2 regions of the Shewanella sp. SM29 genome follow, and region 1 is predicted to be linked to the other one. Evidence: riboswitches for the same ligand, from Rfam matches in the RefSeq annotation. Region 1 holds a riboswitch; the other holds the start of a gene.

Region 1 (15,308 bases):
GTTGATTTAGAAAGGGTCACCGGTCACTTGAGACAGTATGCCCTGAAATCTGCAGAGGAAAATTGGCGCTTGTTTGAGGGGCGGGATGCTGCCGCGGCAAGTGACTTGGTTGAGAAGAAATTCTGGCAATGGTGCTCCGCCGAACCTTTGACTTTATGGAAGGCTGAGTATCAATAGCAGGCGTCCCCACACCCTAGCAACAAATTTAATGTGAATAAAGGCTGAGCATTCAAGCATCGCCGTCGGCTTTTCCATGCTCTCAATATCGGAAGAGTTCACGGCGTGCGCCACTCGAAGGACAGAAACCACGGTCAAGGATTGAGCCATGCAAGTGTTCTACCGCTACCTGTTATACAGAGCCGCTGCAAAAGCTAATTTAAGTCGATTCCCTCACCGGCAGGCAGGATACGCCAGCGTCCTTTTTCTGGCGATATTTGCCGCAATTGGTTTGGCGGTATTTTCTTTGTATGACTCAGGTGTGGTCGCGACCGAGCGGGTGCGATTACAGAACACGGCCGACAACGTTGCCTACAGCACCGCCACCATGATTACCCGCGATATGAATGTTATCGCCATTACCAATCGGGCCATGGTTGCCAATCAAAAAAAGCGGGGACAGCCAGATCTTTTTGTTTTTTCTTGCACTCTAAACCAAGCTTTAAATCATCCTAATTTAGCCAATGCGGTGACTTGTGATGACCTCGGCCAGAAGACAATTAATCGATGCGAATTCAACGCCTTATTATCATGTAATAAATCGTTGTGTTCGCAGAACTTTTTTGTGCGGTGAGGATAAATTCACCGGGCGCAGTTATGGGCATAGACGTGGCTGGATTGTAGATAAAATCAAAGTCTTGTCTGCAATTTTTTGTATCGATATTTGTGCTTATGCAGTGATGAGTAACCACTATCATCTGGTGCTTAAAATTGATGTCGAAAAAGCTAAATCGTTAACGCACAATAAAAGCGGAAAAGCGGGGACAGCCATATCTTTTTGTATTTTCTTGCACTCTAAACTAAGCTTTAAATCATCCTAATTTAGCCAGTGCGGTGACTTGTAATAACCTCGACCAGAAGACAGTTAATTGATGCGAATTCAACGCCTTATCATCATGTAATAAATCGTTGTGTTCGCAGAACTTTTTTGTGCGGTGAGGATAAAATCACCGGGCGCAGTTATGGGCATAGACGTGGCTGGATTGTAGATAAAATCAAAGTATTGTCTGCAATTTTTTGTATCGATATTTGTGCTTATGCGGTGATGAGTAACCATTATCATCTGGTGCTTAAAATTGATGTCGAAAAAGCTAAATCGTTAACGCACAAAGATATTATCAGTCGCTGGTGCAAAATAACCAAAGGCCATGCCGTTGCGACTAAGTATATGAAGGGTGACACCTTAATTGACGGTGAAACCATGTTGCTCGATGGCTTACTGACCGAATGGCATGAGCGACTGAGCAATATTTCTTGGTTTATGCGCTGTTTAAATGAAGAAATTGCTCGCAAGGCTAATCGTGAAGATGAGTGTAAAGGCGCCTTTTGGGAGGGGCGGTTTAAGTCGCAAGCGCTGTTAGATGAGCAAGCATTACTGGCCTGTATGATGTACGTCGATTTAAACCCTATTCGAGCAGGGATTGCCGACTCTTTGCAACAATCTGATTTCACATCAATTCAAGAAAGGATTAACGAGCTTAATTCACCCAACAACGACTTAATCCCCTCTAATCATGTCGATAATCTTCATCAACCAAGGCACAAATCCCTCGCCCAATTCGATGGTGCCGCACACCTTGGTGAGCAAACAGGCATTGCGTTTCATTTTGCTGATTATCTTGAACTGATTGATTGGACAGGGCGCGCGATTCGCCATGATAAAAAAGGCTTTATCGATAATCAACGGCCGAAACTGCTTAATGAGTTAAGCATAGCCTCCGATGCTTGGCTCACGTCAGCTAAAGAGTTTCGTCGTCAATACAGTGGTATAAGTGGTCGTTGGGATGCTATGTGCGCGTTTAAAAAGCAGCACAGCAGCGGCAAATGGTGTAAAGGTAAAGCCTCAAGCCAAGCGTTACATCCTTAAGCGCATCACTAACTACGATTCTGCTCAACGGATTATGTTTGTTTATCCAAAATGAAAATAATTTCGCGTAAAACCCAGCACGCTTTTGTCCAAAAGTGTGTTGCGTATATATTTTCAATCCACTGGTTACGTTAATGCTAAAAAGGTGAGCTAATGCCCTAGCGCCCCTATCACGGAAGCTATCTTAACGCCGTCAGCAGGCCATTACAGCTACAAAAAAAGCGATAAACCCAGTGAGTTTATCGCTATTTTGTTGTCTTGTTATTTCAGTATTTTTAAAGCACTAAATCGCACTTGAATGCTGATAATCCAAATTCACTATGCCACTATAGGCCGCACCATTGCTGGTGCGGCAATGGATTACTTAACGATTTCCATCTCAGCTAATAAATTGTCGGCATGATCTAAATACTTCATGACCCACAGCATATAACGGCTGTCGACATGAATAGAACGGTTAATTTCATTATCAAATGCCCAACCGCCAATAATGCTTTCATATACACCGTCGAACAATAGGCCGACGAGTTCAGCGCGGCCGTTTAAGGTCGGTGAGCCAGAATTTCCGCCAGTAGTATCTAAAGTTGATAAAAAGTTTACTGGTACAGAATCTATTGATTTCATATAGAAATCACCATATTGCTTCTGCTTAATCAGCTCTAACTCTTTCTTCGGTGCATCGAATGGGTCAACACCCGTGTCCTTTTGCACTATGCCTTCAAGGCGAGTGAATGGCACGGCCACTAAACCGTCTTTTGGCGAATAGCCTTTCACATGACCAACCGTGACACGTAAGCTTGAGTTAGCATCGGCATACACTGGCTTACCTTGCTCTAGGTTGTAAGCAATAATGGCATCCATATATTGCGGACGCACCTTCATTAGTTCACCCGCTAATTCTTTTTCTTTCTTTTCTTCAGCCATATCAGTGTCATACATAGCGACAGCGAATTGAATGAAAGGATCTTTAGAGGCTTTAAAATCGGCAACGGATTTATCCATCCACGCCAGACGAACGTCTTTCTTACCTAACTCAGTTTTGGCGTACATTTTATCTAAGGTTTTCGAAAGCTTAGCTTCACTAAACTTTTTATCGATACCAAAGGCTTTATCCAATGCGGGTAGGCGCTGATCTTCTGGCAGTGCGGCGTAGCGTTTTAGCATGTCGAGCAATACCGCTTTATCAACGCTCGGCGCATAACGACGGTCGATACGCTCCATGCTGGCTTTTAGACGTGTCATATCACGATCTTGGAAGCCCGGTTCACGCTGCATATCTGGCAGTTGTTTCTCGTTCGCGAGGCGATATAAGCTACGCGCCGTCGGCAACATAGTCGTGCTGCCTATATAGCTTAAGATCATGTCACGCTCTTGATGCGTTTTGCCTTTGGCAATCAAGGCATCTAATTCCGCTAAGGTTTTACCGTATTTCGCTTCACGACTGCTGTCTTTGGCTATCCACGCCGCAAGCTTAGCTTCGAGGGCTTTACGGTCAGCCAACATGGTTGATTTGCCGTAAAACTCGATCATAGAAGTGAAGTTTTTCGCGTAATTTGCAAGGCCAGCAATTTGACTCTCGTACTTAATACGCTCGTCGCTGCCCTCTGGCGCGGTTTCTTTAATGATCTCTATAAAGCGTTCACGCAGCATTTTGCCTTCGGGATAAGCCCACTCAAACTCATTTTGAACTTCAGTAGCTGTGCGATATCTGTTGGTACGACCTGGGTAGCCTGCAACCATCACAAAATCACCCTCACTCACGCCTTTAGCCGAGACTTTTAAGAAACTTTTTGGCTCGTATGGCACGTTGTCGCTGCTAAATTCTGCTGGTTTACCCGCTTTAGATACATAAGCACGGTAGAAAGAAAAATCGCCTGTGTGACGTGGCCACATCCAGTTGTCTACGTCGCCGCCGTATTTACCCACGCTCGCGGCTGGGTTATAGACTAAACGCACATCACGGATTTCCAATTGCTTAACCAGATAATATTCGAGGCCGCCGTGAAAGCTATACACTTGGCAACGGTAACCATCTTCTTTTTCACATTCAGCAACTAACGCTTTTTCTTGGCTTTCAACGCCTTGATAGAAGGCGCTGCCCACTTTACCTTCAAGCCCGTTTTTAACTCGCTCAGTGACATTAGTGACATCTTCAGTCACATAGACACGTGAGCCAGGGGTCGCTGGTAATTCATCGGCGAAAGTCTTAGCTAAAAAACCATCCTGCAGCAGATTTTTCTCAGGAGTGGAGTTGTATTGAATCGCCCCATAGGCACAGTGATGGTTAGTCACGACTAGGCCCTTTGGCGATACAAATGATGCAGTGCAACCGCCAAGGCTTATCACGGCATTCATCGGGAATTCGGTGAGTTTAGAAATCGATTTTGCATCAATTTCAAGGCCTTTTGCTTTTAGCTCATCAGCCATTGCAGGCAGTTGATGGGGCTGCCACATACCTTCGTCAGCCTGTGCGCCAAAACTAGCGGCCACGGCAACTGTGAGTAACCATTTTTTCATTGTGTTAAGTCCGTTTTATGTGAATGAAGCCACGCGCAAGCTGGGCCATTTTCTCGTTTTAATAGCGTTGTTTTAATTTTAAATAACTGTGCTAAAACCCAGCATCACTCGCTTTAAAACCTAAAAAGCAAAAAGTCAGGCCGGGGCCTGACTTTATCACATGCGACACTCTCTATAACAGACTCTGAAAAACTCGCTTACAAAGCAAATACATTTAATCAAAGTTACCCAGATGTATTCGCTAAAAAGCCCTCATCTATCGCAATGAATTAGATCCCAACAAATAGCTGGGCACCCACAATCACGGCACCTAACAAGCCTGCAATAACTAACGCAACAGATCCGCCAGACACTTGATAACCCCCAAGCTGCGACTGACGTTGACGCAGTGCCATAACAATTGGCAAGAAGATGATCATCACGACCAATGGTACGGCCGCAAATCCCAGTACCGCCACAAAGCCTTCAGGCAAATACAAGGCACACAAAACAGGCGGAATAAAGGTCAGTAACCAAGTTTGAATACGGCCGGCAAACGTTTCTTTGGCGCGAGTTAATTCGGCGATAAAGTCATATAAACTTAAGGTCACACCGAGGAATGAGGTCACTAAGGCTAAATCAGCGAATAATGAAATACATTTGCTGATCCAGGGTGTATGAGCAATATCCTGCAATGCCGTGACGAGTGAAGGTAGTGAACCTTCAAAACTATTCACCTCATATCCGCCTACTGTGCCTAAAGTCACCAATAACCACAGAACATAACAAGCAAGTGGGATAGTCGAACCGATTAACAACACCTTACGCAGTGATACCGCATCGCCATCGAGATAACGCACTAAAGTGGCGATACAGACGTGGAAACCAAACGAAGTAAACACCACGGGAATTGCCGCCATCCAATTGCTGGCCATAGACTCGGCAATCGCACCCGTTGCCATGCTAGCAATACTGACTTCGGGCAATAAAAATAATACCACCACCACGAGCAATAGAATCATTAACGAAAATAGGAAACGTGACACTTTATCGACCCAAGCAACACCTAGCGCCGCAAAGCCACCGAGCACGAGTGTAAATAACAACACTGCGACTTGATTATCGAGCACGATATCGAACATGTTCTTCGCTTTAAGCACTAATAACGAAGAGCCGCCGGTGAGATAAGCCGCGGTCAAGGCAAATAATAAACTCAGGAAAGAAGCACCCTGAATTATTTGACCTTTTTTACCCAGTAACTTACCCGTAATAGCATGCACGTTATCCCCCACGCCAGTGCGTAAGTTAATTTCGAGCATAAGTAATGAGGTATAGGCGGACACGCCCCAAATAACGACGAGTAACACTAAAGCAGGGATAATACCTAAAGCCGCTGTGGCTAAAGGTAACGCTAACATACCTGCGCCAATGGCCGTCCCGGCAACGATGGCGATCGAGCCTAACATTTTTGAATTCACACAATAGTCCTGTTCAATAATTAATTATTATTTTATTTGAGTAAGATTTGAACCGATAAAGCCTTGCGTCTTAAATCGAAATAAGCGACACATCACTTAAAGCATCCAATCAGATCTCGACCTAGCAGATCAATTGGCCCCAATAGCTTTTGAATGTTTCAACCCAGTAGCCATTGAGGCTAACTAAATCGATTATTGAAAAATGGCATGACTTTCAATTGTGATAGCCCAAATTAATGTACCGATATAAGCATCGATTAAATAGATAGTTTGGGACATTAACAGAGCCAAACCCAGTGGGCAAGCCAGTTGTGAACAAAGAAGGGTAGCAAACAGTACGGTAACAACTTAATAGCGCTGTGATAAACTAAAATATACAAGCCAACAAAATCGCTACCTTTGTTGAAAATATATCGGATGCAGCATTGAGCTTAAACCGAGGTAAAGCGCATCTTTCACCATCGAGAGCATGCAAAATATGGGCTTAAACACACGGATATGTTTAAGCCCAATGACACCTTTTTGAAGCTAGGTTAGCTCAAAAAGTTAATTTACAGCTCAGTCCACGCCATAGCCCAAGAAGCGCCAACACCTGGCTCAAATCCTGTGGCAGAAGCCGACCACTGCACGCAATAGCCGCTATAAGGGAATGGCTTACATTGATACACTTTGCCATTTTTAGGCTGTAACACTGTAGTACCTGCAACGTAACCTTTCACGCCTGCTGGGAATACAAAATCAGCTTCTGGTGCAGGAGCTTGATCCTTTAAGAAGAGATCAAAGTTCTGCTGAATAACATCACCTTGTTTAGGCTCAGCTTTTACCTGCAAATGATAATGCCCAGCTTTAGGCTCAACGACGTCTAACACTAAGCTAGCACTGGTATTGTTAACAGTTTGGCTCACAAAACCTGCCGCTGTGCCATCATGGCTAAACAAATACGCTGACACTAGCATCTCGGCGTTACTGGTCACATCAAAGCTGACCTTCGCCGCACCATCGATAATTTGATAATCATCGGCAAGTGAAGTGACTTCTAAGCTGTTGCCCGGAGCAGGAGCTAAATCAAATCCTACTTCGACACGCTCAATACCTGAGTTTTTCGCTGTAAAAATGTCGTTTTTGCCATACACAGGCTCAATCACACCCGATGCATTTTTTTGTCCCGCTTTTAACTGGGACTGCTGGGCATTAATCGCGCTTGCTAATAGGAAAGGCCAATTTTGTTTATCACCTTGAGTCGCATCGCTAATGGTAATGACTGTTTGCTTAGCCGCTTGCTCACCATTGGCGTCAAACACCCGGGTCATCACTTTATCGCCTGCTTTTAGATCGAGTGACGGATTGATATCCCCCACATCTTGCCATTCACTCGGCACAACAGGACCCGAGCCCAAGTTCACATCGATAGCATTGTAGAAACTATTCGTCGTATCTCCCACTTCCCACACGGCCAAGATCACTTGATAACCACTGCGACCTTCTGGCACGTAGCAGTCATGGGTCACTAACTTAGGCGGCTGTTCCATACCACCATCAACTACGCAAAAGGGTGCTAAGTCAAAGCTCGCTCGACTCAAAGCTTGGTTTGGGTTCCAATCTTGGCGAGTTAAATAGTAACGCCAATTACGGGTGACATGGTTTGCTGTGAACTGCCAACTGAACTTATTCCAGCCCGCTTTAATATCCGTCTTTGCCCAACGGCTCGGACTTTGTTCATCCAAAGGTGAAAAAGCACCATTGCCAGCACTCGCCAATTTGCCATCAGCAGGACCTGATTCAGGAAAACCCGATGGCCCCTCAACACTTTGCGGCTCCCATTGCACCGCACCACAATTGGCATTTTTACCTGTTTTACAGGCATATGAACGCGATTCAGGTGCCACAACATAACCGTGCGCCTGCGCAGAGATACTCACAAACGCATTCGTCGCCATTACTGCCGCGGCCAATAAACTCAATTTAGAAATAGGGGAAAAAACAGTAGGATTTGCCACTTTAATGCACTCCATTGATTGCCTATCATCCTAAACATAATGATAGGCTTAGATATAAAAGTGGTATTTGGGCAAACAACAGCATTAAACAGCAGTCGTTTATCTTTCACAGAAATCGAATTCTGCGGCAACTCCGCTATCTTAGTTCACTAAAAAATCCATTTACAACCTTAGACCGGAAGCTTTGCGTCCTAACTTTTCAATTAGTTTGCCAAATACAGTCGTTATCATTGAGTCACTACGAGTTAACAGTATGTAACTAAGTAGAAATGACTTGGCTAAATTAGCAACAAAAGACAACGTTGTCAAAAAATAATTCATTTATATTCATTAAGTTACAGAATGTGAATCGGTATTTTTCTGACACCCGTCAAACATTTATCAGCACCTACTGTTATAAACTCGTGCTTGAAACTAAATCTTACCTAGGTATAATGCCCACCTCGCTTCGGGGGAGTAGCTAACTGGATTTCGAACCATCGTCATCTAGGGTGAACATCAACATACTTGGCAACATGCCATGGTGTTCACAGCAAATCATAGATTTGCCCAGCAAGACCTGAGCACAATTACCGCACCTAGGGGTGGACGGTTTATTGTGCTTATGTCATAACCACCCCTAAAGGATCACACTTGGAAGCCCTACTTGCCTCAACCTTTACGGTTGCTATCGCCGAAATTGGTGATAAAACTCAATTACTTGCACTAATCCTCGCCGCAAGATTTAAAAATAAAACCGCCATTATTTTAGGTATTTTGCTGTCGACATTATTTAACCATTTTGCCGCCGCTTGGATTGGTCAATGGGCCATTAACTGGGTAAGCCCAGATCTTGCACGTTATTTAGTGGCTGCGTCCTTCTTCGCGATCGCTCTTTGGGTGTTAATCCCAGATAAAGTCGATGCAGAAGAGAGCCGTTTCTATAAAATGGGCCCCTTTCTCGCTACCTTTATCCTGTTTTTTATCGCCGAAATGGGGGATAAAACGCAAATCGTAACTGTGGTATTAGCCGCAAAATACGATTCATTAACGATGGTGGTTGCAGGCACAACCTTAGGCATGCTGCTTGCTAACGTACCCGTAGTGATCGCAGGCCACTTCAGCGCCGAAAAATTACCTATGTTGTGGATACACCGTGGCTGCGCGGTATTGTTCGCACTCTTAGGCGTAGCAACACTGTTCTTCTAAGAATCGAGGCTGTGGTTTTGCTGCAGAATAAAATTTCTTCACGCAATATTTTATTCTTTTAAACCTAACCGTTTTGCAAGTCGGTGCAAATTACCTGTATCGATTTGCAATATTCTTGCACACGCAGCCCAATTTTGTTGATTCGCGGCTAAAACTTGACGAATAAGTTGACGCTGATATCTCTCAGTCGCCGCCTTAAGCCCCAGTATAACACTGGAATTATCTTGCGATTGTCGCTCACGACAGGCCGACTCAGACCTAAATGCTAATTCACTGGCTGGCGTTGCGGCATCTGATGGCCTATCTTCGTCGACTGTTCTGTGTGCTTGATTCATCAAAGAATCGAGCTGAAAATGTTTATCACTTAAGCTGATGTAAGCCGTTTTTAGCTCGGCTTTCGCCAACACCGCAGCCCTGTGTATCGCATGCTCTAGCTCACGCACATTACCCGGCCATGTGTATTGCTCTAATAACTGCTGCGCTGCGGGTGTGATATTGATATGGGTGAGTCCTAACTTCGCTTTACAACGTTCAAGAAAAAAACCTGTCAGCATAACAATATCTTGCCCACGCTCTCTTAATGGTGCTACGTGGATAGGAAATACGCTCAACCTATGGTAAAGATCGAAACGAAAGCGCCCTTCCGTTGCCTCTTGGTGCAGAATTCGATTAGTGGCGGCAATAATCCGAGTATTAACTTTTAGGCTCTTATCACTGCCCACTCGCTGTAATTCACCGTATTGTAAAACCCTCAATAACTTAGCTTGCAGCCCCAAGGGAAGCTCCCCGATTTCATCTAAAAACAAGGTCCCCTTGTCAGCGAGTTCAAACTTGCCTTGCCTATGACTGATTGCCCCCGTAAATGCCCCTTTTACATGCCCAAATAACTCGCTTTCGGCGACGGACTCCGGCAATGCAGCGCAGTTCAAATAGATAAGTGATTTATCGGCTCTGGTCGATTGATTATGTATCGCCGCGGCCACTAACTCCTTACCCACACCGGTTTCGCCGGTAATTAATACCGATAAGTCAGTGCCTGCCACGGCACTTATCTGCTGCTTTAGCGATTGGATCTGTGTGGATTGCCCTATGATCTCCTGCTGACTAGCAGGACGATTGAGCACCTCAGTGCCATTGGAAACTTCAACAACTTGGGATTCTAGCTGTTGCATCAATAACGCAGTATTAAGACTGGCTGCGGCCAGTGCGCTGATCACACGCAACTCGCTATCACTAAAACCATCAAACTGATGAGGGTTGAAACCATCAATGGTGAGCGCCCCAATTAAGCGATCGTTCGCGATTAGTGGTAAACCAATGCAAGCATGTACATGTAAGTTCGCACTATGATGTGGAATTAAACCATCATACGGATCGGGAAGTTCACTGTCGGCAGGGAAACGAACCACATCGCCAGCACGGGCGATAGCCTCTAATCTCGGATGCTCACTAATTTGAAAGCGCCGCCCTAACACTTCGGCAAAGAGCCCATCTATCGCCAAGGGGACAAATTGCTGCTCCCGAAATGCCAATAATGCCGCAGCATCACAATTGACACGCCGCCTGACCACTGCCAACAAACGCTCAAATCTGTCTTGCGTCGACACGCCGACAGTTAAATCTAAGGCTAACTGAGTTAAATCAGCATGGGCACTCATAGCACATCCACAGTCAAATAAAGTCATATTGACAACAGTGTAATGTCAATTTGACCAATGTCAAATTGTCATTATGACACCAACAAGTGATTTCAAATGTTGAAATACGTTAATACCAATAAAAATCAACGTCTTACAATGTTGGCATAGTGAGTGCAATAAGAGATTTAACTAAATAAGCAAGATTTACGTAGCGCATTCATTATTAATTATCACAGGTGTATTTATGACTATTCATGTAAAAAACAATATCCACTGGGTGGGTCAACGCGATTGGGAAGTGCAAGATTTTCATGGTACTGAGTACAAAATAACTAAAGGCACAAGCTACAATAGCTACCTTATCCGTGAAGAAAAAACCGTGTTAATTGATACAGTTGATCATCGTTTTAGCCAGCAATTCTTACAAAATCTTGAAGCTGAAATTAATTTAACCGATATAGACTATATTGTGATGAACCATGCAGAGGAAGACCACTCAGGCGCCCTGACTGCATTAATGGCCAAAATTCCTAACACTCCAATTTACTGCAGTGAAAATGCGGTCGACTCCATTGTAGGACATCACCACCACCCAGAATGGAATTTCATTACCGTAAAGACAGGGGATAGTTTAGCGATAGGCAATGGTAAGCAACTGATATTTATCGAAGCACCTATGTTGCATTGGCCAGATAGCATGATGACATACCTCACCGAAGATGCGGTTTTATTCAGTAACGATGCCTTTGGCCAACACTATTGCGACGAACATTTATTCAATGATGAGGTTGATCAAAATGAATTAATGGAACAATGCCTACGGTACTACTCAAACATTTTAACGCCCTTTAGCAGCCTAGTGACGGCTAAAATTCACGAAGTATTAAGCTTTAATTTACCTGTAGATATGATCGCAACTTCACACGGCATTGTGTGGCGTGATAATCCTGCCCAAATTATTCACCAATATTTAGCTTGGGCCGACGCTTATCAAGAAGACCGCATCACGATTTTCTACGACTCTATGTCCAATAATACTCGCATGATGGCCGACGGTATTGCTCAAGGTATTCATGATGTTGACCCCAATGTAGCAGTAAAAGTGTATAACGTCGCACGTCATGATAAAAACGAAATCCTTGCACAGGCATTTAGGTCAAAAGGTATTTTAGTCGGCTCATCCACCATGAATAATGTGATGATGCCTAAAATTGCCGCCATGCTTGAAGAAATCACGGGCCTGCGTTTTCGCAATAAAAAGGCGGCAGCTTTTGGTAGTTATGGCTGGAATGGCGGCGCAGTCGATAGAATTCACACTCGTTTGATGGATGCTGGTTTTGAAACCTCGGTGGGATTAAAAGTCAAATGGCGTCCCGATCGAGATGCGATGCAAGAATGCCGTCAGCACGGCCAGCGAATCGCGCGAGAATGGGCATTGCGTCCCCTCGATAGCGCGAATAGTCGCTCTATCATTAATCAAGTCATGTCAAAACCTAACCAAGCCACCACAGCCAGTCAAATAGCTGAAAATACTGCTACTAATAACGTCCCTGTGACGGCACCGATTGCAACAAAAGCGTGCGAATTAAATGATACACAATCAATGATTTGCACCGTTTGCCAATGGGTTTACGACCCTGAAAAAGGAGAGCCTAATCAAGATGTCATTGCTGGCACACCTTGGACTCAAGTGGCCGAAGACTTCCTCTGTCCCGAATGTGGCCTAGGTAAAAGCGTTTTCGCTATCATAAAAAATGAGGTGACTAATGTCTAAACCTATCGTCATTATCGGCAGTGGATTCGCGGCATATCAGCTAGTCAAAACACTGCGACGTTTAAACCGCGAACAACCGATTACAGTTATCACAGCCGACTCTGGTGACGAATACCATAAACCAGATTTAAGCCATGTGTTTAGCCTTAAAAAAATGGCGTCAGACCTCATAAAATTGACCGCGACTGAATTTGCACATGAGCAACAAATTGATGTAATAAATCACTGTGAAGTCATAAAAATAGATAAAGTTCGTCAGGTAGTCTGTTGCCATCAAGGACGCGAAATTGCGTACAAAAAATTAGTGCTTGCCACGGGTGCACGACCCTTTATTCCACCTATAGAGGGGGATGGCGTCGATATCATCCACACAGTTAACAGCTTAATGGAGTATCAGGCCTGCGAAGCAGACATCCATGGCGCGAGGAGAGTACTGGTTATCGGTGCTGGTTTGGTCGGAGTTGAACTGGCAATGGACTTAGCAACTGCAGGTAAGCAAGTGTTTTTGGTCGATCCACAAGCGAGCTTAATGCCGAATATGCTACCCGAAATGTTAAGCCACAAACTGACCGCTGTACTAAAGCAGTATAACGTCACAGTGCAATTGCAAACCCGAGTCAGCCAACTGCAACACCAAGATGGCAGTATCTCTGTGTGCCTAGATAATGACCAGCGGTTTATTTGTGATGCGGTTATCTGTGCAGCGGGACTTCTCCCTAACAGTCAACTTGCCCAGCATGCGGGGCTAGAGGTCAATAAAGGTATCGTCGTTAACGAATGCTTACAAACCAACGATGCCCATATTTATGCGCTAGGTGATTGCGCCCAAATCAACGGCCAAAATAGGGCCTATTTGCAACCTGCGTTACTGAGCGCCAATGCGCTAGCGAACACATTACTGAACCAACCGACAGCAGTGAATTTTCCCGCCATGCTAATTAAAGTGAAAACGCCACTGTTACCTATGCAGCTCAGCGGTATAACAGTGAATGGCGTCCATCGCTGGCAAGTCGATATTGATGCTCAAGGAAGCTGTATTAAAGCATTCGACGTGGATGAAACATTTATAGGATTTATCGTAACCGAGGATAAAATGCAGCAAGCATTTGGATTGTTAAAGCAACTAAATAGCCCTAACGCAGCACTCATTGCAGCCTAAGAGCACATTAACGAGAATGTTAATATTGTTGTCGCTGATAATAAAAACTGAGTAGAGGCTTCCTACTCAGTTTTATCGTTTCTACTATTATTCAAACATTCGCAACAGCAACAGTTTAAAGACCTAATGCCAGTTTAATACGTTGTCCGTAATCCGCATCGGCTTGAGTAAAATGCGCCACCATACGTTGCTGCACATCTAAACTCGCTTGACTTAATGAACCCGAAATTGTTGCCACTAGGCGCGCTTTCTCCACTTCAGAGAAGATGCGATACAAATTACCCGCTTGGGTGTAATCGTCTTGGTTATAACGGCTATAACGCGCCGCTTCACCTTCTAAACGCAATGGTGGTTCGCTAAAGTTTACTGGCTCAACCAAGGCATCAGCAGTGCTGTTCGGGCCATAGTTTGCCGAAGCGTCGCCACCCGTTTGACTGCCATGGTAAGGGCATTGTGTGCCCGCCATCGCACCTGCACGTTGATGGTGATTTGCCTTAGCGGCATGCGGGCAGTTCACTGGCAATTGGTTGTAGTTAGTACCAATGCGGTAACGCTGCGCATCGGCATAGGCAAATAAACGCGCTTGTAACATCTTGTCAGGTGAAGCCCCAACCCCTGGGACCAAATTACTCGGTGCTAATGCCACTTGCTCAACTTCAGCAAAGTAGTTTTGTGGCAGACGATTCAGTTCTAATACACCAATCTCAAGTAATGGATAGTCGCTATGCGGCCAAACCTTAGTTAAATCAAATGGATTGATATGGTAAGTATTGGCATCTGCCTCAGGCATAATCTGCACATTAACCGTCCAACGCGGGAAGTTACCATCAGTAATAGCAACCACCATATCGCGCTGCGATGAATCGGGATCAATCCCTTTTAATTTATCAGCCTGTTCATTGGTTAAGTTGACCACACCTTGCTGCGATTTAAAGTGGAACTTCACCCAGAAACGCTCGCCCTTGGCATTCCACAGCGAGAAAGTGTGTGAACCATAACCGTGCATTTGACGGTAGTTCGCAGGAATACCACGATCCGACATCAAAATGGTCACTTGATGCATAGCTTCAGGATTCAATGACCAAAAGTCCCACATAGCCTGCGGATCTTTTAAGTTTGTCTTAGGATTACGCTTTTGCGTATGGATAAAGTCTGGAAACTTAATCCCATCTCGTAAGAAAAAGGTCGGCGTATTGTTACCCACGATATCGTGATTACCACGGGTAGTATAAAAACGTAAACCAAAGCCGCGTGGATCGCGCTCTGCGTCGGCAGAACCCATTTCTCCACCTACGGTTGAGAAACGAATAAAGGTTTCGGTTTGCTTACCAACACCATTGAAATGGTCAGCAATGGTGTAATCGCTTAAATCTTTAGTCAGCGTAAATGTGCCGTAAACCCCAGTACCTTTAGCATGCACGATACGCTCAGGAATACGCTCACGGTTGAAATGGGCTAACTTTTCAATTAAATGCCAATCTTGTAATAGCAGA
Region 2 (15,308 bases), on a different contig from region 1:
GGTGCCGACTTAGCCAATCCAGCAATGGCATCGAGCAGCTTTTTAATCGGCGGGGAGCTTGCCAACATAAATCCTGCCACCAGCACTAACAGCATCTGCATCGAAAAACTTAACAGCGTCCAAAAGCCATCGCCCCAATAATTGATGACTTCCAGCGGGGTTTTATGTTCGGCAACCACAGCAGCAATTAATACGACTAAGGTAAGTAAAAGCACGAAAATATAAGGATCGGGTAGATATCGGTCGACGAGTTTGACCAGAGGTTTTGCCGCTTTGTTTAACATAGACTTTCCTTGTTTATTATCTGAACTAAAACGTCAACACGCCCTAGTTCTTATTTGTTTTTATTGAATTTTTATTGAGCCTTAAGCCCACAGATTAAGCGATCTCTAAAACAGGATAAAGTCTTGAGGGAGTTTTTAACGGTTTGAACTGGTAGCACCAGATATCCCGCTCAACGCACACGCGAGTGCCGATAGCATCTGATGCTAAAAAACTGATAATATGGCAAAAATTAACTAAGGTGCTCTTTATATGAAAATGTTACTTGCCGTTGTGGTGATTGCTGGGGTGATTTTTTACTTCTTTACCTCGATGAACGGCCAAAAAGCCGCCCAAGAAAATATCCGTTTAGGCAATGAGTTTTTAACACAAAACAAAACCAAAGAAGGTGTGATCACCACAGCTTCAGGTTTGCAATATCAAGTATTAACTCAGGGCGATGGCACTGTTCATCCTAAAGCCAGCGATACAGTGACAGTCCATTACCATGGCACTTTGATTGACGGTACTGTGTTTGACAGTTCGGTTGATCGCGGCGAACCCATCGCATTTCCGCTTAATCGGGTGATTAAAGGTTGGACCGAGGGCGTACAACTTATGGTTGTTGGCGATAAAATGCGGTTTTTTATTCCCAGTGAACTCGCCTACGGTAACCGTAGCACGGGCAAGATTGGTGGTGGTTCTGTGTTAATTTTTGATGTGGAACTGCTTAAGATTAATTAAATCAGTCTTCAATGAGTCTGTCTTAATGCATTCGGCTGTATTCATAAAAAAACCTTTCGCTTAATAAAGAAAAAAGCCCTGAATCTTCGCAGGGCTTTATTTTTTAACCAATAATATCAAAATTTTGGATAATTACTGACAGGTTGCCGCGCCAATATCAACCCATACCGCTGCAACACCCGGTACATCACCTTTAGTCCAGTAACTCGCCTTCCAAACACGACCGTTATAGCGAGCAGTTTGACCGCCGTTATACACCACACCCGCATCCCAACCGAGATCAACTTGGCTGAGTAGCAGCCATTGGTCTGCGGTGCGAGATGGCGTATTACCCTGCGTCCAATACTTTGCTTTCCATACCAACTGACTATGGCTCACAGTATCGCCCGTGTTATACACCACACTGGTTTGCCAAGCAGGATAGTTACCGGCATTGGGATCGGTTGCATCGCACCCACCACCAACCACTTTTGGCGTCACAGTCAGATTAGTCGATGCGCTTGCATCTAAGGCACCATCGGAAACCAACACGCTCAAACCATAGAGGGTCGCTTCGGTAACATTGGGGCCAGTAACCACTAACGTGGCACTATTTTGCCCGGTTGCCGACACGCCTGCGGGCACAGTCCAAGCGTAGGTTAAGGCATCACCATCTGCATCGGAGGCACTCGCTACTATACTGACGGTTTTACCCGCTTCAACTGTCGCAGTCGGAGCCAGAGTCACTACAGGTGCTTGGTTCGGTGTATCTGCCTTATTGGTTACTGTCACTGAATCTGTGGCAGATAACCCTTCAGGATCGGTGACTTTAAGGCTAAAACCATAGACGACATCGGCAGATGTTGCACCCAATTGAATCGCCGCATTCGCCATATCCGCGTTTGCGATGGTAATAGTTGGGCCAGACACTTGCGTCCAAAGATACGTCAGCGCGTTATTCTCAGGATCGCGCGAACCGCTACCATTGAGCGTCACATCGGCGGGACCGGTGACATTCACATCCGCGCCAGCATTGGCAATGGGCGCTTTATTCACTGGCGGAGTGGTGCCTTCACCATGACCTAAACCTTCGTGCATGGCATTCAGAATGTCACCATTATCGGCATCAAGTTCCCACGCAAAAAGCCCACCAAGTTGATTAGAAAGCACATATTGCCCCTTGGCTTTAACTGAACGAGCATCATCGAAAGTGATTAAATCGCCAGTAGATGCCTTGAACAAAGATGGCGCCTCAGCTGTTTCGTCGTAACTGTAAGTCCAACCGCTTCCCATGTAGTCATTCGCTATCTGACGATAATCCACCACACCAGCTTCCCAAGTACCTTTTACTTTGCCCGTTGCCGTCCCCGTGAAAGGATTATTACCACTGTAGCCATTGACACCTGTCCAGCCGCGGCCATACATAGCGGCACCGACCACAATTTTCCCTGGGGTCACGCCTTGGCCTAACAGCGCATTAACGCCATTAGCTGTGGTGTAACGAGTATTAGGATCCCAACTCGCTTCATACAGATTGGTTTGATGGCCGAGTTCAGTATTAGTCCAACCACCATTAAAGTCGTAACTCATCAAGAAGATGTAATCCATGTACTGCTGAGCAGCCTGATAATCGACTTTTTGAATTTTATCGTCACCAGCGCTAATGGCTGAGGTCAGCTCATAGGTACGACCCGTTTCGGCGCTTAGTTCATCAAGCATTGCCCGCAGTTCACGCATCAGAGTCACATAGGTTTCACCGTCATTGGCATTACCTAAATTTGGGTTAGCGCCATTCCCCCCTGGAAATTCCCAGTCGATATCTACGCCATCGAAGAATTTCCAGGTCTGTAGAAACTCTTTCACCGAAGCGACAAAGATATCGCGCTTGGTTTTATCACCGAAGAAAAAGAAGGGATCCGAGAGGGTCCAACCACCGACCGAAGGTAAAATCTTCAAATCTGGATGTGCTTGCTTAAGTGCCATCAATTGACCGAAGTTCCCTTTGTAAGGATCTGAATGCTCACTCACTCCCGCCTGCGGTATTTGAATCGCTGCCCAAGGATCGTGAATCGCAACTTTAAAATCACCACGACCACTACAGGCACGTTGCAACGCTTCGAAACTGCCTTCGATTTCTTTCAAGCTATCATTGATGCCATTACCACCACAAATTGGGGTAAAGCCATATAAAATATGGGTTAAGTTTTGCGCAGGTATCTTATCGACCGGAAATTTACGGCCGTATACGCCCCATTCGACAAAGTAACCTCCCACCACTTTGCCTGATTTATTAGCATAGGGACGGTTGTTTTCTTTTAGGGGAGCATTGAGTGGCACTAAATGGCTGCCGTCGGTATCAGCCACGAGGATTTGTTTAACATCACTCGCAGTACAACCATCGCTGTTACACAGTTGTACTTGCATCTGATAACGGCCGCCCTTGTTCACCTTAAAGTTAGCGGTTCCCGACGCGCCAGATGGGCCTTCCCAAACTACATTGCCGTTGAGTAACACTTGGGCGCTATTGCCCACATCGCCACTCCAAAGGTTCCAACTGACGGATACATCGGCGGCATCTTTCACCGTAACTAATTGATTGTAAGCGGTAGCCGCTTGATTCACTTCAATAATAGCGAACTTAGTTTCGCCCCAACCTAAAGTCGGTTTACCGGGCGCCGCTGCAAAAACGCTGGCACTGATGGTAGATGCCAGCGCTGATGCCACTAGCAAGGCTGATGTTGAAATTTGAGTCTTGAACATGAGATATCCCTATTGAATTTTTATATGAATCAATAAGGCAAACAAAGCGTAGACAGGAAACAGCACTCTCTTAAAACCATGCAAAACGACTGACAACTGCACGAAGAAAAACCTGTGGTATCCCCGCTATCATAGGTACAGACGAACCCTTAGACCGGAGGCTTTGCGTCCCAGTTTTTCAACTGGTTTGCCTTTTACACGCAATGACAACGCTGTCATTGCAAATATCAGAATAAGCGTAAGTGAAATAAAATTGCAACAAAATATTATCAACTGCGTTATTGGCTAAAATCGTAAATAGAACTAGCCATCTGATAAGAAAGGAATTATGCAAATTAAACTATCGCTAATATTTACTTTGGATAATGAGGATTATCTGAATACTTTAAAAATAAAAAAACAGGACTCGATATGCCAAAGGCATCATAAGTCCTGCTTTATATTTCACAATTTACGTCGCTTATGCAGCTAAAACTCAATCACTAAACATTCATGGCGCAAACCATTGTCGAGCAACATTATGATCCTTATGCGCGGGGCATTTATTATCCTTATGCACGGGGATAGTCCCTTGCGAGCATCACAGATAAACCGCGGCAAACCAAGGTTTCCATATCATCGACACGATTGATTTTCATCTCAGCTAAGGGCGCGCTCAATGCCATTTGCTTTAAGCTTTCGAGACAGCCTTTGTAGTAAGGAGCGCTATTCATCATACCGCCAGCAAGCCAAATTCGATTGGGATTAAATAAATTAACCGCCCACGCTAATCCCATGCCGAGATAACTGCCCGCGCGATATAAATCATCCTGAGTGGAGATTTTGCGGCTGCGTACTGAATCGCCACTGGCCAGTTGCTCTAAACTAAACTCGCCAGATTCTGTCATCACGCGACAAGGCCCCAACTCCCCCGCCACGCCAGTCGCTCCCGTAAAGACTTGCCCATTAAAGGCAATAGACATACCGATCCCAGTGCCGCACATGACCAATAATTCACAGGCATATTTGGCATCACAAGTCGCTTGCATACCCGCATCGATATCGTTGCAGATAAACTTAAGCTCACCCTGGGTTTTGACTGTATCGAAGCTCAATCCATTGAGTCCAGGTAAAGATTTACAAGAAACCAAACGATTATTTTGTACCAGTCCAGGTACGGCAATCGCTAGTTGGTAATGCTGTAAATCATAATCACGTTCAAACGCCGCAATTTGATTATTTAACTCTTCAATTTTAAAACCTTCACCTGTGGGGATTTTATATTGTTCTGTATGTCCCGCGAGCTGAAGTTCGAACAGGGCTTTGGTACCGCCCACATCTATTGTTAGTATTTGCATCGCTTACTCCACTGATACATGTGCCCCACTCTGACCCCGAGTAGAGATGGCAAATGTTAGCATAGGGTCCAAATGTTAGCGATTGAATAAAACTTAAGTTGCTAATTTGTAAGGAATAAGTCATAATTAAACATGACCAACCTTTTATTTAATTCACTTTTCACGCTCAAAATCACATAAATAAATTAACAACAAATCCCATAACCTCAAGCGTCTTACCTGCACAAATTCACGATTGTATACAAAATCCTTTATTCGCTACCCTTGCATCTAGCGCGCTAGACTTGCGATAATCCGAGCCGGTTAAAACTCAAATCAACATATACCCAAGCTACCTGAAGATACGAGTTTCAGAGCGCCTAGGGTGCTTCAATTCAAGGCGTATCAATGACAGAATGTCGGCTACCTTTTGAATTGATGCAACACGGAAGTGAAGTGCCCTAGACGCTCCGTCCCGGCGGTTTTTAACGCACTTTATACTGCGTTGGTTATTTTTAACTTAGCCCACTAGGTCTGCAAATAACCGCCTTGCCTAAAGTGCGTTAAATTACCGCTGAATCCTGCATCTTCAGGTTGTTTGGGTATAAACCATTCATCCTTAGGCGATCTTCGCCTACCGACTCGCATAGCATGCCAGTCTTAATTGGAGCCCTTATGTCACAATCAATCGCTAACCGTCTCGGTGCTATTCGTAACGAATTAACATCTGCTAATCTCGATGCTTTTATTATTCCCCGTGCCGACGAATATCTGGGCGAATATGTGCCGGCACATAACGAACGTTTGTACTGGGCAACCAACTTTACCGGTTCGGCGGGTATGGCTATCGTATTGAAAGATAAAGCCGCAATATTTACCGATGGCCGCTATACGGTTCAAGTTCGTTTGCAAGTCGATGCCACACTTTTCAGTTATGAAAGCCTAACCGATACACCACAAATTGAGTGGTTATGTGACACGCTACCAGCAGGGTCTCGCGTTGGTTTCGATGCGCGCTTACACACCTTAGCTTGGTATGACAATGCCAAAGCAACCTTAAATAAATCCCAAATCGAATTAGTTGCAGTTGAACAAAACCCCATCGATTTGCATTGGCAGAATCGGCCAGCACAGTCGAACGCGCCTATCACTTTGTTTAGCAACGAGAGTGCTGGTAAAACCAGCCTGCAAAAACGCATTGAAATTGGTGCATTAGTAAAAAAAGCCGGTGGTGATGTCGCCTTAATCGCCGCCTTAGATTCTTTCTGCTGGCTACTCAATATTCGCGGCAATGATGTACCGCGCCTGCCCGTTGTACTCGGCAGTGCCCTGCTCCACGCCAATGGCGATATGCAGCTTTTCACCGATTTAAGCAAACTCCCAGAGGGCATTGAGGAGCATGTTGGTGCTGGCGTAAGCTTTAAGGGCGAGGCATCTCTTGCCGATACACTCGCCAGCATGCAGGACGTAAAACTACTTGCCGATCCGAATTCTGCAAACGCTTGGGCACAAAACATTGCCCGTGAGGCAGGAGCAAAATTAATTGCCGGAATCGATCCTGTCGCTTTACCTAAAGCGCAGAAAAACGCCGCAGAACTGGCCGGCATGCGTGCCTGTCATATCCGCGATGGTGTCGCCGTGAGTCGATTCCTTGCATGGCTCGATGCCGAAGTGGCAGCCAATCGCATGCACAATGAAGGCACCCTTGCGGATAAATTGGAAAGCTTTCGCCTAGAAGATGAGCGTTACCGCGAGCCAAGTTTCGACACGATTTCAGCTGCTGGTCCTAATGCCGCTATGTGCCATTACAATCACAACAATGGCACACCAGCCATGATGACAATGGACAGCATCTACTTAGTGGATTCTGGCGCTCAGTATATTGACGGCACGACAGATGTGACCCGTACCATTGCGATAGGTGAAGTGACCGATGAGCATAAAAAAATGGTCACGCTGGTGCTAAAAGGTCATATCGCGCTAGACCAAGCTCGCTTCCCAAAAGGTACTTCAGGCCAGCAGCTCGACGCCTTCGCCCGCCAATATCTATGGCAACATGGTTTTGATTACGATCACGGCACAGGCCATGGTGTGGGTCACTTTTTAAGTGTGCACGAAGGTCCGCAGCGCATAGGTAAAAATGTCAACGGTATCGCATTGATGCCCGGCATGGTGCTTTCCAACGAGCCGGGTTACTACCGCGCCGACGATTTCGGTATTCGCCTAGAAAACCTCGTCGTCGTTCAGCACTGCGAAGCACTTAAAGGGGCTGAGCGTGAAATGTATGAATTCGATGCGTTGACTATGATCCCTATGGATGCGCGCCTTATTGATAAGAGCCTGTTAACGCAAGGGGAAATAGACTGGTTTAATGCTTATCATCAGCAAGTCTTCAATACACTTTCTCCGTTGATGTCAGGGGATGAATTGGCTTGGTTAAATCAAGTAACTAAAGCAATTTAGCACTCCGCTGATAAATAGCGATTTAAGTCGTTATATTAGTCACTTACGCGCTATAAAATAGAACGCCCAAGGCAATTAGCATTGGGCGTTTTTTTAGCGCTATCAGTGTGTTTTAAAACCCACGCCTTATTTCAAAACCATGATTTCAAAACACGATTTAAAAACATGAGTCGCTAAACCATAGTAGGTTGTGCCATCGGCTGATAAGCATCATCCAGCGATGCTTTAGACAACACTTCAAAGTCCTGATGAATTGCCATAAAACAATCGACTAATTCAGGGTCGAAATGCTGACCTTTGCCTTCAATAATTAACTCGATAGCCTCTTGGTGGCTAAAGGGCCGCTTATAACATCGGGGAGAAGTCAGCGCGTCATAAACATCAACTAGGGCCACTATCCTCGCCGAAAGCGGAATATCTTCACCTTTCAAACCAAGGGGATAACCACTACCATCCCACTTTTCATGGTGACCCGAAGCAATATCGCGGCCCATCTGAATAAAAGTACATTGGGGCGCATATTCCAACAAACTGCGTAGCACTTGTCCCCCGATCACAGGATGAGCTTTAATTTGCTCAAACTCCTGCGGCGTTAATTTACCCGGTTTAAGCAGAATCGCATCGGCGATACCGACTTTACCTATATCGTGCAAAATGGCCGACAAACTAATGTCTTGAATATAATCTTCGTTCAATTCTGCAGGAGGATTGGCGGCCAGTAGTCGCTGCGACGCGAGCATTTTCGAATACTGCCGCATACGTAGCAAATGCGCGCCCGTTTCGTTATCTCTGTATTCGGCGAGTTTAGCTAAGCCTAATACGGTAGCTTGGCGTGATGCTAAGGTTGAATCGAGTGCGTCAGCCAACTTACCTAATAAATAAGTGATGGTTAACGTCAACATGGCATTGGTCACGATAAAATTGACCACGACAACGGCCCAAATACCGACACTATAACCTTGGGTTTCAGGCCAATTGAGCCAATTAAAATGATAGGCAAAACCAATCAATACCAAACTTAGCCCATTCAAACACTGGGCATATAAGCTGGCTCGATTTCCTAAAAAAATACCGACTAACGGCGGGAAAATAAATAACCAGAAAAAACCAGCTCCCGAAGGGCCAATCGCAATTAAAAAACCGATGCCGATAGCAAAACCCAGCAAGCAGCCACAGCCAAAACGCGTACTATCAGCAAGCTTAGGAAAATACAGTAAAAGCAGTAAAAACAGATAAGCCAGCGTATCAAATACCACCATAAACCAGAGATCGGCGATGACGCATAAATACACACTAGTGATATATACAGGCACGCAGAGAATCGCTAGAAAGCCAAATAAACGTTCAAAGATCAAACGTCGCCAATGTGGCAGTGCCGCCGCTGTTCCCAAGGACGCTGTGGCTAATTTAGTTACACCACGCCTAAGTGATATCGCCATGGGAAGTTCCTCTTATGTAGCATTCCCGCTGTGAGCTAATGAAGTAGAAGAGCAAAATCAAGATACACCGCTGAAGCAAGGAAAAATAAGCCATCTTTTGTTGCCCATTAAAGAATAGACTAAGGCCAATAAAGCGCTCCATGAATACTGCGATATCAAGCCGAATCAACGACATTAGCCCAATATCATCGAACATAATTTATATTTAAGATGAATGACAAATACCCACTCAAGACATAAAAGAATAACCCTATACAAAATACTAGAATTAACGATTTAACAGGATAAACGCTCGTTTAACTCCACATTCTCGCTACTTAAAAACTTTATATATTGCAATAGCTTATAAATACGACGAACGATTGATTTTCACCTGTCAGCCATGAGAAACCGCTCTCCTATACCCACACAAAAATGATACTCTTATCACATAACAAGCTTACTCCGATGAGAGTCAGCACAAGAAAATTCGCGCCTAACACCGCGCCCTGAACCCTAATGAACCACATCGGCCCTGAATGGACACACTAAATGAGCCAGAGTAACGCCTCAGCGAATAAAATAGTTAATACGCAGAGATCAGATCAAGAAATCCGCTTAACACCACAAGATGAACTCATTTCCACTACAGATACTCGCGGTATCATCACTTACGTTAATGCCCGTTTTGCCGAAGTCTCAGGCTATAGCGCCCAAGAGTTAGTCGGCAGTGCACACAATATGGTGCGTCATCCCGATATGCCGAGCGCCGCCTTTAAAGAAATGTGGGAAAAGCTTAAGTCGGGCCAATCTTGGCGCGGCATAGTCAAGAACCGCTGTAAAAATGGGGGCTTCTATTGGGTCGATGCCTTTGTTTCGCCCTTGTTTGAAAACGGCACTATTATCGGTTACCAATCGGTGCGCATTCAGCCTCAAGCCGCCTACGTCACGAAAGCTAATGAGATTTACCAAAGACTCAAATTAGACAAATCCATTCCTAAACCCTTAAGTTTAATGCAAAAACGTATCGTATCTGCGGTTGTAGCCTCCACAGGTTTACTGATCGCTGGCTACTTTTGGGGCTGGGGCGTAATTATCGCAGGGGCAATTCTGATGAGTTTAAACCTCGCCATTTTCTACGATGAGGCCTTTCGTATTCCCGCTAAACTGATTGAAATGCAAACCAAATATGACTCTATCAGTCGTTACATTTACTCGGGTGCAGATACCTCTTCTATCCTCGATTTCCAGCTCATCATGCTGCAGGCTAAAATGAATGGCGTACTTGGGCGCACCCAAGATCAAGCCAATCAATTACATGCAATTGCCGATCAATTAGTGGTCGCGACCGAGCAAACCTATGTCAGCCTAGATCAAGAGAAAAGTCAGCTAGAACAGCTCTCTGGCGCGATGGAAGAAATGAGTTCAACCATCACAGAAGTGGCGCAGAATACCCATCTCACCTCCACTAGCATCAATACCGCCTATGATCTCTGCCTTAAAAGCAGTGCCAACATGAAGGCCAACACTCAAAAAATGGAGCAACTGGCAAAGTCTGTTGCCGATGCCACCAACAATGCCCATCAATTAAATAAAGAAGCCGAGCAAGTAGCTAATGCGATGGGCGAAATTGACTCTATTGCCGAGCAAACTAATCTCCTCGCCCTCAATGCCGCGATTGAAGCTGCCCGTGCGGGTGAACAAGGCCGTGGGTTTGCCGTGGTCGCCGATGAAGTACGCGCCCTATCGAGCAGAACCCAGCTATCGACCAACAGTATTTCTAAGAGTGTCGATAAGATGTTCACTATGCTCAACGCATGGGCCAAAGAAATGGAACAAAGCCGTCAACATGCGGAGCGTTGTGCCAGCGATATTCAGCTGTCCGCCGACAATGTAAACACCATTTACCAAGAAGTGAGTGACATCCACACCTTTGCCCAACAAAATGCAGTGGCAGCCGATCAACAGCGTCAAGTGGTCAATGAGATCGCCAGTAATATTCACTCCATCACCCATGCCAGCGCCGAGAACTTAGCTGCAACCCATCTGATTGGTGATGCAGCCCATCTTCTTAAACACAATGCCGAAAAAGCCCTTGGCCTGAGGCGCACCTTCGGCTAAACAATAAGTAAAAGATCCAAAATACCGCAGCCTAGGTTGCGGTATTTTCTAATGTAGCGAGCTTTAATCCGTATTGTTGAGTCCATATTTTACTCAACCCTTGTATAGATCAATAAGACCTAGCCCACCTGAACCAGTGCCAAGCCTTTTATCCCCTCCTGATGAAATGGTGCAGATAAAATGCCAAAACACTAAAAAGTACAGGTTTTAACCGAAATTTTTGCTATACTCCGCGCCCGCCATTTTTCTTATAAAATCTGTGTGGAAGAATGAGCCAGCCGGTACACCTCTCTCCTTTAGACGAGTGATAAAGAGGCTAGTGGCGCTTGAATGTTTGAATAAGTGAACGATAGGAATCCAAAATGAGATTTGAATCTTTTAGTTTTTCCCCCGAGATTTTGCGCGCTATCTCAGATTGCGGTTATCAACAAATGACGCCTATTCAGCAGCAAGCGATACCTGCTATTCGCCGCGGCCAAGATGTCTTAGCCAGTGCCCAAACCGGTACGGGTAAAACCGCCGCTTTCGCGCTGCCGATCCTACAAAAGATGGTTGAAAAACCAAGCGAAACGCTAAAGTCGAATGCCCGCGTATTAATCCTTACGCCAACCCGTGAGCTTGCAGCTCAAGTGGCTGACAACGTTACGGCTTACTGCAAGTACTTAAACTTCAGTGTTTTAACCATTTACGGCGGCGTAAAGATTGAGACTCAAGCGCAAAAGCTGAAACGCGGCGCCGATGTGATTGTTGCCACCCCTGGTCGCTTACTTGAGCACCTTACCGCCTGTAACTTAAGCCTGTCGAACGTCGACTTTTTAGTGCTAGACGAAGCCGATCGCATGCTCGACATGGGCTTTAGCGCCGATATCCAAAAGATCCTTCAAGCGGTAAATAAGAAGCGTCAAAACCTGTTGTTCTCGGCCACTTTCTCAAGTGCGGTGAAAAAACTCGCCAACGACATGATGGTTAAACCGCAAGTGATCAGCGTTGATAAACAAAACACTACAGCCGACACCGTTAGCCAAGTAGTTTATCCGGTTGAACAACGCCGTAAACGCGAACTGCTTTCTGAGCTCATCGGCAAGAAAAACTGGCAACAGGTATTGGTATTTACTGCGACCCGTGAAGCCGCCGATACGCTAGTCAAAGAATTAAACTTAGATGGTATCCCATCTGAAGTGGTCCACGGTGAAAAAGGCCAAGGCAGTCGTCGCCGCGCACTGCGTGAGTTTGTGGCGGGAGATGTACGAGTGCTGGTTGCCACCGAAGTTGCCGCCCGTGGTCTGGATATTCCAAGCCTTGAATACGTAGTCAACTATGACTTACCTTTCCTCGCAGAAGATTATGTACACCGTATCGGTCGTACAGGCCGTGCGGGTAAAACTGGCGTAGCCATTTCATTTGTGAGCCGCGAAGAAGAGCGCACCTTAGCCGATATCGAAAAATTGATTGGCCAACAGATTCGCCGCGTCACTGTGCCAGGTTATGAAGTTGGCAGCCGCGAATTGCTATTAAAGCAATTGCAAACCCGCCGCAGTTTTGCCAAAAAGCAACAAAGAACCGACAACGTCGGCGCTCAAGTTGCTGCTGAGAAAAACATGCAGGGCCGCCGCGTAAAAATGAAGGTGGGTCAAGCACCGAGCAAAGCGAAAAAGCTGAAATAAACAACTAACATAGGCAATGCACCTCGCCTATCAGTCTCGTTATTAAAGCAAAAAGCGTCCCAAGGGACGCTTTTTTATTGAGCCGAATTAATGAGCTATAAACCATAGGCTATAAGAGTGACTCGCTCTCAAAGATGGCTTATCTCAGTCCGAACTCTGTGACGAAGTCAATACTTAGCCTACATAACTGAGGCCGATCACTTATTCGAAAAAACCACCAAATAACTGTTTAAGCCTTTGCTCATCAATGGGATTTTCGCCGCGCCAACCCGCTAGCGGTAAGATGATGTCAGAGCGGATACTGCCCGAGTATTTGATATTGCAGATCGCTTCAAATGGCGTAAATGCTTCATAAAGCGGCGTAACATAGGAATTTGGCATGATGCCAAGCTCAGCTAACACCGTCAGTTGGCCACGGAAACTGTACTTTTTAAATTGAGGAATAATCTTGGCTTTCTTCACCCTTTGCTCGAGTTTTCCGGGTGTTTCATCTAAAGGAGCCTGACGGATAGCTTCAATTAATGCACTGAAGATGGCCACATCCTCTATACTGGGTTTACAAGGCGATAGCGTACAAAACTCTTGTAATTCTATGAGATTGTGCGCCCAGCGCTCGTTCCACACACTGCCAGCGTAACAGGAAAAGATTTCTTGTCCCTGCTCAATCCAGTTAACGCGCTTGATGGAACACACAGGACAAATGTCACTATCGGTTGCCATCGAATGTTCTGGTAGCGCCTTAGCAAACAAATAACTGAGAATGGGTTGACGACCGCGAGGGAAGCTTGAAAAACCACATAAATAGGCCGCCAGTAAATTCTCCAGCGCAAGATTCGGCTGCTTTAGTATCGCTTTATAGCCGAGCACCACATCATCATGACTCAGCTTAACTCGGTCGTTGACCGGATAGCCACTCTGTTCAATCAATGCGATTTCAGCATCAGATAGGCCTTGATAGGAGTAGATATAAGTTCCCGTATCGACATCAAACACATCGCCATTATCGATTCTTTGTTGATAACCATGCTCGTCTTTGCGGTACGACTTTTTATAATAGACTTTCTTTAACGCCTTAAATAATCCCTTATCCATTTACCACTTTCCTATTGAAAAAATTACCAAACATCACTTCAACCTTTCAAGGCTGTGGCAATACTATCACTTTCGCGTTCAGCGCCCCACCTTATCTCAGTTAATTAGCAGACTCGATTAGCTTACTCAATTAGCCCATGTTATCGGCTCACACCATTGACTCATATGAGACTAAAACGAGCTTTTGGGTGATTGAGCAATCATTGCTTTAAAAACACCACGATATCTGGATACACACTGCAATAAATTGCAGCATTCGCCGTTCTTATAGCAGTCATCCCCATTCACGACCCAACAAGCGTACAAACCAGAGCCAATCGCTTGAATTGATAGAATAACCCATAACTAAGAGAGATTACTTATGCCGTCCCTACTACAGCGCTTTTTATTGACCACCAGCCTACTGCTTGGCAGTTTTACCACGCTAGCTCAACCTATCGCTAAGGATGAATATTCGGTTAGCCCACTGCTCAATGGCGAACAAATTCCCGCAATTACCTTACAAGATATGAATGGCCAAAGCGTTGATTTAGCAAAATTAACCGCACAAAAACCAACCATTTTCTTTTTTTACCGTGGCGGCTGGTGCCCCTTTTGCAACAACCAAATGGGGCAACTAAAAGCCATCGAACCTAAACTTATCGACATGGGCTTTCAACTGGTGGGGATTTCCACTGATACACCCGCACAGCTAAAGGCATCGGCCGCTAAAAACGAACTCAAATATCAGCTACTTTCCGATGAAAAAATGCAGGCATCGCAAGCCTTTGGTCTTGCCTTTTACACTAGCAAACAAGTCACTGATACTTATCTGAGTCGCTTAAAACTGGATAACCCACTGTGGACAACGCCCGAAGGCGATAAACGCTTAGTTCTGCCAGTGCCGGCAATTTATATTGCTGATACTCAAGGATTAATCCACTTCCAATATGTGAATCCCAACTATAAGGTGAGACCCGCACCTAAATTGATTCTGACGGCTGCCAGCCTCGTCGGTGCACCAGAATAATCCATCCCTCATCAAAGCAGCCGTTAAGAATCGTTATCGATTTAGCGGCCGCTTTGCTAAACTAGCTCCGCCGCAATCAATATCGTCCAAGTTCAAATAGATAACATCACTTCAGCCCGCGGCGGAGTCATAATGAATTCTCAAACCTATAACCAAGCTGTGCTCGAACTCGCCCTTGCGGGTCTTGCCGATTTAACCGCTTCAGCACAGACCAAGAAAGCCCAGCGCACCTCTGCGCAGGAAAGTCATTTTTTGTGTAATTGGATGGTCGAGTCCTTAAAGGAAAAACGCTTTTCTAAACTGGTAGCCGACGATCTCACGGCTTGGATACGTTTGGCTCGCAGCCAAGGTGCGGGCGCCGAACTCAAGCGTTTACTAGAAAGGATAGTGTATCAATATCAATCAATTGAGACATCTGAGCCCGCTTTAGGCACGGCATTAAATGCCATGATAGAAACCTTAAAACAAGCCGATTGGTTAG

What was found. A riboswitch is a leader RNA that binds a small molecule or an ion and turns the genes downstream of it on or off. The one in region 1 is predicted to bind cyclic di-GMP.
Region 2: another riboswitch for cyclic di-GMP. It lies ahead of L5L77_RS01340 (glycosyl hydrolase family 18 protein); the one in region 1 lies ahead of gbpA (N-acetylglucosamine-binding protein GbpA).

What each region holds. Positions count from the first base shown of each region.
Region 1 is NZ_JAKKRN010000010.1:13,256-28,563, reverse strand. It holds gene L5L77_RS08805 (hypothetical protein) at 1-177, shown strand, start outside; gene L5L77_RS08800 (TadE/TadG family type IV pilus assembly protein) at 326-790, shown strand; partial or broken gene L5L77_RS08795 (alpha-amylase family glycosyl hydrolase) at 696-956, shown strand; gene L5L77_RS08790 (transposase) at 1,061-2,083, shown strand; gene L5L77_RS08785 (S46 family peptidase) at 2,444-4,600, opposite strand; gene L5L77_RS08780 (aromatic amino acid transport family protein) at 4,870-6,045, opposite strand; gene gbpA (N-acetylglucosamine-binding protein GbpA) at 6,609-8,054, opposite strand; cyclic di-GMP riboswitch class I at 8,178-8,277, opposite strand; gene L5L77_RS08770 (TMEM165/GDT1 family protein) at 8,688-9,242, shown strand; gene norR (nitric oxide reductase transcriptional regulator NorR) at 9,293-10,900, opposite strand; gene norV (anaerobic nitric oxide reductase flavorubredoxin) at 11,127-12,656, shown strand; gene norW (NADH:flavorubredoxin reductase NorW) at 12,649-13,815, shown strand; gene katB (catalase KatB) at 13,931-15,308, opposite strand, start outside.
Region 2 is NZ_JAKKRN010000001.1:284,364-299,671, reverse strand. It holds partial or broken gene L5L77_RS01350 (short-chain fatty acid transporter) at 1-284, opposite strand, end outside; gene L5L77_RS01345 (FKBP-type peptidyl-prolyl cis-trans isomerase) at 535-1,005, shown strand; gene L5L77_RS01340 (glycosyl hydrolase family 18 protein) at 1,138-3,744, opposite strand; cyclic di-GMP riboswitch class I at 3,858-3,946, opposite strand; gene L5L77_RS01335 (ROK family protein) at 4,296-5,081, opposite strand; gene L5L77_RS01330 (aminopeptidase P family protein) at 5,736-7,523, shown strand; gene L5L77_RS01325 (HD-GYP domain-containing protein) at 7,697-8,962, opposite strand; gene L5L77_RS01320 (methyl-accepting chemotaxis protein) at 9,494-11,062, shown strand; gene L5L77_RS01315 (DEAD/DEAH box helicase) at 11,425-12,726, shown strand; gene L5L77_RS01310 (hypothetical protein) at 12,928-13,818, opposite strand; gene L5L77_RS01305 (peroxiredoxin-like family protein) at 14,180-14,827, shown strand; gene L5L77_RS01300 (DUF2913 family protein) at 14,960-15,308, shown strand, end outside.